One region of the Streptomyces sp. NPDC038200 genome, then DNA from elsewhere that is predicted to be linked to it. Evidence: riboswitches for the same ligand, from Rfam matches in the RefSeq annotation. Region 1 holds a riboswitch; the other holds the start of a gene.

Evidence for each region. A riboswitch is a leader RNA that binds a small molecule or an ion and turns the genes downstream of it on or off. The one in region 1 is predicted to bind glycine.
Region 2: it holds a riboswitch for glycine, as region 1 does, so the genes downstream of both, gcvP (aminomethyl-transferring glycine dehydrogenase) here and gcvT (glycine cleavage system aminomethyltransferase GcvT) in region 1, are expected to answer to the same signal.

Annotation. Positions count from the first base shown of each region.
Region 1 covers NZ_JBVJYH010000008.1:325,113-330,658, forward strand. Annotated here, with positions in the region: gene ACZ7KF_RS19725 (enhanced serine sensitivity protein SseB) at 1-316, opposite strand, end outside; gene ACZ7KF_RS19730 (AAA family ATPase) at 383-1,051, opposite strand; glycine riboswitch at 1,231-1,334, shown strand; glycine riboswitch at 1,335-1,448, shown strand; gene gcvT (glycine cleavage system aminomethyltransferase GcvT) at 1,493-2,611, shown strand; gene gcvH (glycine cleavage system protein GcvH) at 2,750-3,127, shown strand; gene glyA (serine hydroxymethyltransferase) at 3,142-4,407, shown strand; gene ACZ7KF_RS19750 (L-serine ammonia-lyase) at 4,530-5,546, shown strand, end outside.
Region 2 covers NZ_JBVJYH010000031.1:60,907-66,452, forward strand. Annotated here, with positions in the region: gene ACZ7KF_RS38820 (TOBE domain-containing protein) at 1-215, shown strand, start outside; gene gcvP (aminomethyl-transferring glycine dehydrogenase) at 362-3,247, opposite strand; glycine riboswitch at 3,422-3,516, opposite strand; gene ACZ7KF_RS38830 (PRC-barrel domain-containing protein) at 3,636-4,007, shown strand; gene ACZ7KF_RS38835 (DNA polymerase IV) at 4,208-5,546, opposite strand, start outside.

The sequences.
Region 1 (5,546 bases):
CCGGGGCGATGGTGTACGACATGTGGGAGCCGGCCACCTGGCGCAGCTGCTCCTCGGAGCTGAACACCGGGACGTACGCCTGGCCGTCGACGTCCAGCGTCGGCAGGTCCAGCGGGCCGCTGTCCGGGCCCCCGCCGCCGGGCAGCGGGATCCACAGGAAGCTCCGGCCGAGGACCTCGACGATCCGGCCGCCCGCCGAGGGGACGCCGAGGGAGGCCGACAGCACCTCCTCCAGCTCGTTGCCGGGCCAACCGCCGTGCGGATGGGGGTGTGCCTGTGCCGGGAAGTCCGCGGGAAAGTCCGCCGGGAAGTCCATCTGCCTACCGCCTGCTGGTAACCGCTGCTGTGACCAAGAAGGCTAGCGGGTGGCTGTGACAGCGCCTCACCGAGTGAAGCCGATGCGGCTCAGGACGTCCGCCGCGTCCCGGTCGAGCAGCACCGCCGCACCGCAGCCCGCGGGCAGTTCGCCCTTCTCCACCGCGCGCAGCAGGCGGGCGGTCGTACGGCGGTGGCGGCGGAAGGCGTAGCGGGAGACGCCCCGGCCGCGCTCGTGCTGGCCCTGCCGGGCCGTGCCGGGGGTGACGTCGAGGAGGATCAGGTGCAGGGTGCCGCCGCGCCGCCGGGCCTCGCGGGCCAGCCAGGCGCGTACCCAGGGCTGGGTGCCGCAGTCGTGCACGACGACCCCTTCGCCGGTGCGCAGGGCCCGGCGCAGTCCGGCGTAGTGGGCGAGGCGGACCAGGGGGCGGTAGAGCGCGTAGGGCAGGCGACGGGGGACGCGGGCGTCCCAGTGGTCGCGGGTGTCCTGGGAGTCGATGCGGCGGCCGGTGACCGCGCGGTGCATGAGGGTGGACTTGCCGCTGCCGGGCAGCCCGGTGATCACCACCAGGTCGCGGGGGCCGAAGAGGAGGGCGTGCGGGCTGCGGCCCGCGCGGTCGCGCAGATCGCGGACGACCGGCGCGGGGCGGTCGGCGCAGCGCTCGCGAGCGGGGGCGGAGGGCTGTTTCGGCATCGCGAGGCCGGCGTTGGTGGCGTAGGCCGAGGTCCTGTTCACCCTGATCGTCCTCCCCTGTGGGCTCGGTCATCCCCATGCCCGTTGTATGTAAAGAGAAGGTAATGGGCAACGGTAGGCGCTTCGTGCGCGTACGGCCACAGCTCGGTCACAAAGAGCTTGCTCTGGATGGCCGGGGTGCGGCGTGCAATGATGTGCGCGCCAACTGCATACCGGCCGTTTGAATCCGCGCGGGAGAGTCCCCAGGCCCCTCCGGGCCGCCCGGGGCGCCGAAGGAGCAAGTCCCTCCCTTGAATCTCTCAGGCACCGTTACCGCGCGGGCGAGGCACATCTGAAAAGCGGGCCGCCGCGCACGGCGGCCCCACCCAAGGTGCAAGCCGTGATCGTCCTCGTGGCGGTCGTGGCGAACCTCTCAGGTTCCGATGACAGATGGGGAGGAACGTTCCTCGCCCCATCCCTGTTGCCCTGGGAGACGACCGTCCGATGAGCAGTACCGAACTCCGTCACACCGCGCTGGACGCGCTGCATCGCTCGCTCGGTGCGACGATGACCGACTTCGCCGGCTGGGACATGCCGCTGCGCTACGGCTCCGAGCGCGACGAGCACGTCGCCGTGCGCACCAGGGCCGGTCTCTTCGACCTCTCCCACATGGGCGAGATCACCGTCACCGGTGCCGAAGCCGCCGCCCTGCTGAACTTCGCCCTGGTCGGCAACATCGCCTCCGTCGGCGTCGGCCGGGCCCGCTACACCATGATCTGCCAGGCCGACGGCGGCATCCTGGACGACCTGATCGTCTACCGGCTGGCCGAGACCGAGTACATGGTCGTGGCCAACGCCTCCAACGCCCAGGTGGTGCTGGACGCGCTGACGGAGCGGTCCGCCGGTTTCGACGCCGAGGTGCGCGACGACCGGGACGCGTACGCGCTGATCGCCGTGCAGGGCCCGGAGTCCCCCGGCATCCTGAAGTCGCTCACCGACGCCGACCTGGACGGCCTGAAGTACTACGCCGGTCTGCCCGGCACGGTCGCCGGCGTCCCGGCGCTGATCGCCCGCACCGGCTACACCGGCGAGGACGGCTTCGAGCTGTTCGTGAAGCCGGAGCACGCGGTCGAGCTGTGGCAGGCGCTGACCGAGGCCGGCGCGGGCGTCGGCCTGGTCCCGTGCGGGCTGTCCTGCCGGGACACGCTGCGCCTGGAGGCGGGCATGCCGCTGTACGGGCACGAGCTGACCACGTCCCTCACCCCCTTCGACGCCGGGCTCGGACGTGTGGTCAAGTTCGAGAAGGAAGGGGACTTCGTCGGGCGTGAGGCGCTCGCGCAGGCCGCCGAGCGGTCCGCCGCCGAGCCTCCGCGGGTCCTCGTCGGCCTGGTCGCCGAGGGCCGCCGGGTGCCGCGCGCCGGGTACGCCGTCGTCGCCGGCGGCGAGGTGATCGGCGAGGTCACCTCCGGTGCCCCCTCCCCCACCCTGGGCAAGCCGATCGCCATGGCCTACGTCGACGCCGCGCACGCCGCGCCGGGCGCCGAGGGCGTCGGCGTCGACATCCGCGGCAACCACGAGCCGTACGAGGTCGTGGCGCTGCCGTTCTACAAGCGCCAGAAGTAAAGACCGAGCGCGGACGCGCCTGCGCACGGCACCGGTCCCGTGGCCGGTGCGTGACCCTGCGCACATTCGCCCGCTCACCAGCGGTTTCCGCAGTCCCCCCGTCATCAGCACTCCCGCGTGTACAGGAGAATTCAGGCCATGAGCAACCCCCAGCAGCTGCGCTACAGCAAGGAGCACGAGTGGCTGTCGGTCGCCGAGGACGGCGTCTCGACGGTCGGCATCACGGAGCACGCGGCCAACGCGCTCGGCGATGTCGTCTTCGTCCAGCTCCCGGACGTCGACTCCACGGTGTCCGCGGGCGAGACCTGCGGTGAGCTGGAGTCGACCAAGTCGGTCTCCGACCTGTACTCGCCGGTCACCGGTGTGGTCACCGAGGTCAACGAGGACGTCGTCAACGACCCCTCGCTGGTGAACTCCGCTCCCTTCGAGGGCGGCTGGCTGTTCAAGGTACGCGTCACGGAGGAGCCCGCCGAGCTGCTCTCCGCCGACGAGTACACCGCCTTCACCGCCGGCTGAGGAGTCGTAGCCGTATGACTGTTCTGAACACGTCCCTGCACGAGCTGGACCCGGAGATCGCCGCCACCGTCGACGCCGAGCTGCACCGCCAGCAGTCGACCCTGGAGATGATCGCCTCCGAGAACTTCGCGCCGCTCGCGGTGATGGAGGCCCAGGGTTCGGTCCTCACCAACAAGTACGCCGAGGGGTACCCCGGCCGGCGCTACTACGGCGGCTGCGAGCACGTCGACGTCGCCGAGCAGATCGCCATCGACCGGGTCAAGGAGCTGTTCGGCGCCGAGTACGCCAATGTGCAGCCCCACTCCGGCGCCTCCGCGAACCAGGCGGCCCTGTTCGCCCTCGCCAAGCCCGGGGACACCATCCTCGGCCTGGACCTGGCGCACGGCGGCCACCTGACCCACGGGATGCGGCTCAACTTCTCCGGCAAGCAGTTCGACGTGGTCGCGTACCACGTGGACGAGGAGACCGGCCTGGTCGACATGGCCGAGGTCGAGAAGCTCGCCAAGGAGCACCGCCCCAAGGTGATCATCGCGGGCTGGTCGGCGTACCCGCGGCAGCTGGACTTCGCCGAGTTCCGCCGGATCGCCGACGAGGTCGAGGCGTACCTGTGGGTCGACATGGCGCACTTCGCCGGGCTGGTCGCGGCCGGTCTGCACCCGAACCCGGTCGAGCACGCGGACGTGGTCACCTCCACGACGCACAAGACCCTCGGCGGACCGCGCGGCGGCATCATCCTCGCCAAGAAGGACTTCGCGAAGAAGCTGAACTCGTCCGTCTTCCCGGGCTTCCAGGGCGGCCCCCTGGAGCACGTGATCGCGGCCAAGGCGGTCTCCTTCAAGGTCGCCGCGGGTGAGGACTTCAAGGAGCGCCAGCGCCGTACGGTCGACGGCGCCCGCATCCTCGCCGAGCGGCTGACCGCGCCGGACGCCCGCGAGGCCGGTGTGAACGTCCTGTCGGGCGGCACCGACGTGCACCTGATCCTGGTCGACCTGCGCGAGTCCGAGCTGGACGGGCAGCAGGCCGAGGACCGGCTCCACGAGGTCGGCATCACGGTCAACCGCAACGCGGTCCCGAACGACCCGCGTCCGCCGATGGTCACCTCGGGCCTGCGCATCGGCACGCCCGCCCTGGCGACCCGCGGCTTCACGGCCGAGGACTTCGCCGAGGTCGCCGACGTGATCGCCGAGGCGCTGAAGCCGTCCTACGACGCGGAGGCCCTGAAGGCGCGCGTGAAGGCGCTCGCCGACAAGCACCCGCTGTACCCGGGTCTGAACAAGTAGGTCACCTTTCGCGAGGCACCGCGCACACTGGGAGTACCGGCGTGTGCGGTGCCCGCGCCCCCGACCTCCCCGACCCCCTGAGCACCACCCCTTCGCACCACCCCCGTATTGAGGAGTCATCCGTGGCCATCTCGGTCTTCGACCTGTTCTCGATCGGCATCGGCCCGTCCAGCTCCCACACGGTCGGCCCGATGCGTGCGGCGCGCATGTTCGCCCGCCGGCTGCGCAACGAGGAGCTGCTCGGCTCCGTCGCGTCCCTGCGCTGCGAGCTGTACGGCTCGCTCGGCGCGACCGGTCACGGCCACGGCACGCCCAAGGCGGTGCTGCTCGGCCTGGAGGGTGCCTCGCCGCGCACGGTGGACGTGGAGACGGCCGACGAACGGGTGGAGGCGATCAAGCGGACGGGACGGCTGAACGTCCTCGGCGAGCACGAGATCGCGTTCTCCTTCGACGACGACCTGGTCCTGCACCGCCGCAAGGCCCTGCCCTACCACGCCAACGGCATGACCGTCCGGGCCCACGACGCGGCCGGCACGGAACTGCTCGGCAAGACGTACTACTCGGTCGGCGGCGGCTTCGTCGTGGACGAGGACGCGGTCGGCGCGGACCGCATCGTGCTGGACGACACGGTCCTGAAGTACCCCTTCCGCACGGGCGACGAGCTGCTGCGCCTGACCAAGGAGACCGGCCTGTCGATCTCCTCCCTGATGCTGGAGAACGAGCGGGCCTGGCGCACCGAGGAGGAGATCCGGGCGGGCCTGCTGGAGATCTGGCGGGTGATGCGCGAGTGCGTGGGGCGCGGCATGTCCCGCGAGGGCATCCTGCCCGGCGGTCTGAAGGTCCGCCGCCGCGCGGCCGTCTCGGCCCGCCAGCTGCGCGCCGAGGGCGACCCGCTGGCGCACGCCATGGAGTGGATCACGCTCTACGCGATGGCGGTGAACGAGGAGAACGCGGCCGGCGGCCGGGTCGTCACGGCCCCCACCAACGGCGCGGCCGGCATCATCCCGGCGGTCCTGCACTACTACATCAACTTCGTCCCGGGCGCCGACGAGGACGGCGTGGTCCGCTTCCTGCTGGCCGCCGGCGCGATCGGCATGCTCTTCAAGGAGAACGCGTCCATCTCCGGCGCCGAGGTCGGC
Region 2 (5,546 bases), on a different contig from region 1:
AGCGGGTCGAGGGCCTGTCGATCCGCAACCAGCTGCCCGGCACCATCACCCAGCTCACCACCGGCGAGGCCATGGCGTCCGTGAAGATCTCCGTCGCCGGCGGCCGGATCACCGCCGTGATCACGAAGGACGCGGTCGGCGACCTCGGCCTGTTCGTGGGTTCCGACGTCATCGCCCTGATCAAGGCGACCGAGGTGTCCCTGGCGACGGCCTAGGAACAAGTGAGACGTCCTGGCGACGGCCCGGGCACAAGTGAGACGTCCCGGCGACGGCCCAGGAACGAGTGAGACGTCCCGGCGACGGCCCGGGAACGGGTGAGGGCCCCGTCCGTGTCGCGGACGGGGCCCTCACCTTCGTTCACTCAGTCCTCGTAGGCGTCCAGGGGCGGGCAGGAGCACACCAGGTTGCGGTCGCCGAAGGCCTGGTCGATACGGCGCACCGGCGGCCAGTACTTGTCGGCGGCCGAGACACCGGCCGGGAAGACGGCCTCCTCGCGGCTGTAGGCGTGCGCCCACTCACCGCCGAGCGCGGCGGCGGTGTGCGGGGCGTTCCCCAGCGGGTTGTCCTCGGCGGGCCACTGCCCGGAACCGACCTTCTCGATCTCCGCGCGGATGGCGATCATCGCGTCGCAGAACCGGTCCAGCTCGTTGAGGTCCTCGGACTCGGTCGGCTCGATCATCAGCGTGCCGGCCACCGGGAAGGACATGGTCGGCGCGTGGAAGCCGTAGTCGATCAGGCGCTTGGCCACGTCGTCCACGCTCACGCCGGTCGCCTTGGTCAGCGGGCGCAGGTCGATGATGCACTCGTGCGCGACCAGACCGCCGGGGCCGGTGTAGAGCACCGGGTAGTGCGGCTCCAGGCGCTTGGCGACGTAGTTCGCGGAGAGCACGGCCACCTGCGTGGCCCGCTTCAGGCCCTCGCCGCCCATCAGCCGGACGTACGCCCACGAGATGGGCAGGATGCCCGCGCTGCCCCAGGGGGCCGCCGAGATCGGGCCGACGCCCGTCTCCGGGCCGGCCTCGGGCTGCAGCGGGTGGTTCGGGAGGTACGGCGCCAGGTGCTCGCGGACCGCGACCGGACCGACGCCGGGGCCGCCGCCGCCGTGCGGGATGCAGAAGGTCTTGTGCAGGTTCAGGTGGGAGACGTCACCGCCGAAGTGGCCGGGCTTGGCGAGGCCGACGAGCGCGTTGAGGTTGGCGCCGTCGACGTAGACCTGTCCGCCGGCCTCGTGGACCTGGGCGCAGATGTCGGCGACGTGCTCCTCGAACACACCGTGCGTCGACGGGTAGGTGATCATCAGCACCGCCAGCTCGTCGCGGTACTGCTCGATCTTGGCGCGCAGGTCCTCGACGTCGATCTCGCCGTCCTCGGCGGTCTTGACGACGACGACCTTCATGCCGGCCATCACGGCGCTGGCCGCGTTGGTGCCGTGCGCGGAGGAGGGGATCAGGCAGACGGTGCGCTGCTCGTCGCCGTTGGCACGGTGGTAGCCGCGTACGGCGAGCAGACCGGCCAGCTCGCCCTGCGAACCGGCGTTCGGCTGGAGGGAGACCTTGTCGTAGCCGGTGACCTCGGCGAGGCGGTCCTCCAGCTCGTGGATGAGCGTGAGGTAGCCCTGCGCCTGCTCGGCCGGGGCGAAGGGGTGCAGCTGGCCGAACTCGGGCCAGGTGACCGGCTCCATCTCCGTGGTCGCGTTGAGCTTCATGGTGCAGGAGCCCAGCGGGATCATGCCGCGGTCGAGCGCGTAGTCACGGTCGGCCAGCTTGCGCAGGTAGCGCAGCATCGCGGTCTCGGAACGGTGCTGCTGGAAGACCGGGTGGGTGAGGTAGGCGTCGGTGCGCAGCAGCGCCGCGGGCAGGGTGTCCTCGGCGGTCGCGTCCAGCGCCTCGATGTCGGCCTGCGCGCCGAAGGCGGACCAGACGGCGCTCAGCTGGGCGCGGCCGGTGGTCTCGTCGCAGGCCGCGGAGACATGGTCGGCGTCGACCAGACGCAGGTTGACCCCGTTCTCCCGGGCGGCGGCGACGACCTCGGCGGCCTTGCCGGGCACGCGCGCGGTGACGGTGTCGAAGAACGCGCCGTTGACGATCTCGACACCGGCGGCCGTCAGGCCCGCGGCGAGGATCGTCGCGTACCGGTGCGTGCGCCGGGCGATGGTCTGCAGGCCCTCGGGCCCGTGGTAGACGGCGTACATGCCGGCCATCACGGCGAGCAGCACCTGCGCGGTACAGATGTTGCTGGTCGCCTTCTCCCGGCGGATGTGCTGCTCACGGGTCTGCAGCGCGAGCCGGTACGCCTTGTTGCCGTCGGCGTCGACGGAGACGCCGACGAGACGGCCGGGGAGGCTGCGCGCGAACTTCTCGTGCACGGCCATGTAGCCGGCGTGCGGTCCGCCGAAGCCCATCGGCACACCGAAGCGCTGGGTGGTGCCCACCGCGATGTCCGCGCCCAGCTCGCCCGGCGAGGTCAGCAGGGTCAGCGCGAGCAGGTCCGCGGCGACCGTGACCAGCGCGCCCAGCTCGTGCGCCTGCTCGATGACGGGCTTGATGTCCCGTACGGCACCGGAGGCGCCCGGGTACTGGATCAGCACGCCGTTGATCTCACGCTCGGCGACCTCGGCCGGGATGCCCTCGCTGAGGTCGGCGACGACGACCTCGACACCGGTCGGCTCGGCACGGGTCTCGATCACGGCGATCGTCTGCGGCAGCGCGTCCGCGTCGATCAGGAACAGACCCTTCTTGTTCTTGCCCATGCGCCGGGACAGCGCCATCGCCTCGGCGGCGGCCGTGCCCTCGTCCAGCAGGGAGGCGCCGGAGGTGGGCAGACCGGTCAGCTCCGCGACCATCGTCTGGAAGTTCAGCAGGGCCTCCAGACGGCCCTGGGAGATCTCCGGCTGGTACGGCGTGTAGGCCGTGTACCAGGCCGGGTTCTCCATGACGTTGCGCAGGATGACGGGCGGGGTGAAGGTGCCGTGGTAGCCCAGGCCGATCATGGAGCCGAGGACCTGGTTGCGGTCGGCCAGCGAGCGCAGCTCGGCGAGCACCTCCGCCTCGGTACGCGCGCCCGGCAGGTCCAGGGCATCGGCGTTCTTGATCACATCCGGGACCGCGGCGGCGGTCAGCTCGTCGAGCGAGCCGTAGCCGACCTGCGCGAGCATCTTGGCCCGCGCCTCCTGGTCGGGTCCGATGTGGCGCTGCTCGAACGGGATGCCGGCTTCGAGCTCGGAGAGCGGAATGCGATGGGCGGTCATTGCGGAGGCCTCCTGGTCTGACGCGACCTTCGAGGGGCACCACGGCATGGGTACCCCGACGGCCTCCCCCTCTGTCATCTCAACCTGAGAGCTTCACCGGGCGCCCGGGGACGCCGGCTTTCACCGTCGGTGAGGGCGGAAGCCGTCGACATCCGCCCTGCTTTCCAGAGTGACCTCGTCCGTGCGGTACGTGGGCCTGAGAGATTCCGGGGAGGATTTGCTCCTTCGGCGCCTCCGAGGTGGTCGGAGGACTCTCCCGCACGGGGTCAGCAGCCGCTGTCAGGGTACCAGCGAGGTCAACGCCGGGGCCTTCGAGTGGCCGCCCGCTTGAATGTGCTCTTTTGTAGTGCTTACGGATGAGTTGCGACCAAGTGGAGGGAGAGGGGCCGTGCAGACCGACATCGATCCGCGCAACCTGATCGGCCGCAAGGCGTTCGACCGCGATGGCACCAAGATCGGCACCATCGACGAGGTGTACCTCGACGACGCGACCGGTGTACCCGAGTGGGCGGCCATACGCACCGGCTTGTTCTCCCGGGACGCCTTCGTCCCCCTGGAGCCCAGCGAGCTGGTCGAGGGCACCCTGCGCGTCCCCTTCGAACGCGCCCTCATCAGGGACGCCCCCGATTTCGGCGTGGGTCGTCACCTCTCCCCCGAACAGGAACTCCAGCTCTACCACCACTACGGCCTCGACGTGACCGCACCCCCCAAGGTCCCGGACCGCGACTTCGGCAAACTCGCGGGCTCGGAGGAACCCTGAGCGCTGCCCCTCCACTCGCTCCGGCCCCGCCCCACACCCCGCATCCCTCCGACTGCCCCACCCGCCTCCTCCTCCACATTCGCCCCACGGACATCGCCCCACCCTTCCGCCCCGGGCCGCGCCTCGGCCGTCACCGCCCCACGGGCTGAACCTCGCCCGCCCCTCGCCCTTCGCCCCCGGTCACCTTCCGGGGGCGAACCTCAACCGCCCCCCGCCCCCACGGCCCCGGGCCGGACCTCGCCCCCCTGGTCCACATCCTCAGGTGTCGCGGGCCGGGCGTCCGCCGAGGCCGCCGGGGTCCGGGGCGTAGCCGCGTGGCGGTCACTGGAGGGAGATCCCCGGCGGTCACTGCCGGGCGGCCGGTCGAGACGGGTGGCCGGGTGGGCGAGGTCGGTTCCCGCGACCAACGGCAACGGCTCGGCGGACTCCAGCCCGGGATCGGCGACGAAGAACGTCCGCACCCGCCCCGGAGGGGACTGCGGCGTCTCGAACCGCACGGTGACCCGCCCCAGCCCGCTCCCCTGCACCCACCCGTGCCCGTACTCGGCGTGCCGCACGTCCTGCCCGGCCCGCCACTGCCGCTCCACCGGCTCCGGCCGCTCCGCGACGGCCTCGACCGCCGCCTGCTCCGGCTCCACCGTCGCAGGCACCGGCATGGCCTGCGCGAACAGGTCCTCCTGCGTGTAGTCGGCGAGCCCGGACACCCCCACCCCGAGCAGCCGCACCCCGCCCGTGGTGTCCACGGAATCCAGCAACCGCGCCGCCGCCTCCCGGACGACCGCGGGGTCGTCCGTGGGCCCTCTGAGCGTCTCGGAGCGGGTCAGGGTGGAGAAGTCGTACCGCCGCACCTTGAGCACGATCGTCCGCCCGGACAGCCCCGCCCCGCGCAGCCGCCCCACGCACCGGTCGGCCAGCCGCTGCACCTCCAGGCCGACCCGCAGCCGGTCATGGATGTCCACGTCGTACGTGTCCTCCACCGACACCGACTTGGTCTCCCGCTCGGCCACCACGGGCCGGTCGTCCCGGGCCAGGGCCATGGCGTACAGACCGTGCCCGTGCGCCTTCCCGACCAGCCGGACCAGTTCGTCCTCGCCCGCCTCGGCCAGCTCCTCGACCGTGGTGATCCCGGCCCTGCGCAGATGGTCCCCGGTGGCCGGCCCCACCCCCGGCAGGGTGCGCACCGACATCGGCCCCAGCAGCGCCCGCTCGGTCCCCGGTTCGATCAGCACCAGGCCGTCCGGCTTGGCCTGCTCGGAGGCGATCTTCGCGAGCATCTTGGACGCGGCGAGCCCCACCGATCCGGTCAGCCCGGTGGCCGCCCGGATGTCCGCGCGCAGCTTCTCTCCCGCCAGTCGCGCCGACTCCTCGTCCCGGGCCACTCCGCCCGCTTCCAGGTCCACGAACGCCTCGTCCAGGCTGAGCGGCTCGACCAGCGGCGACAGCTCCCGCAACAGCGCCATCACCTGGTCGCTGATCGCCCGGTACAGAGTGAAGCGCGGCACCAGGTAGGCCGCGTTGGGGGCCAGCCGGCGCGCCTGT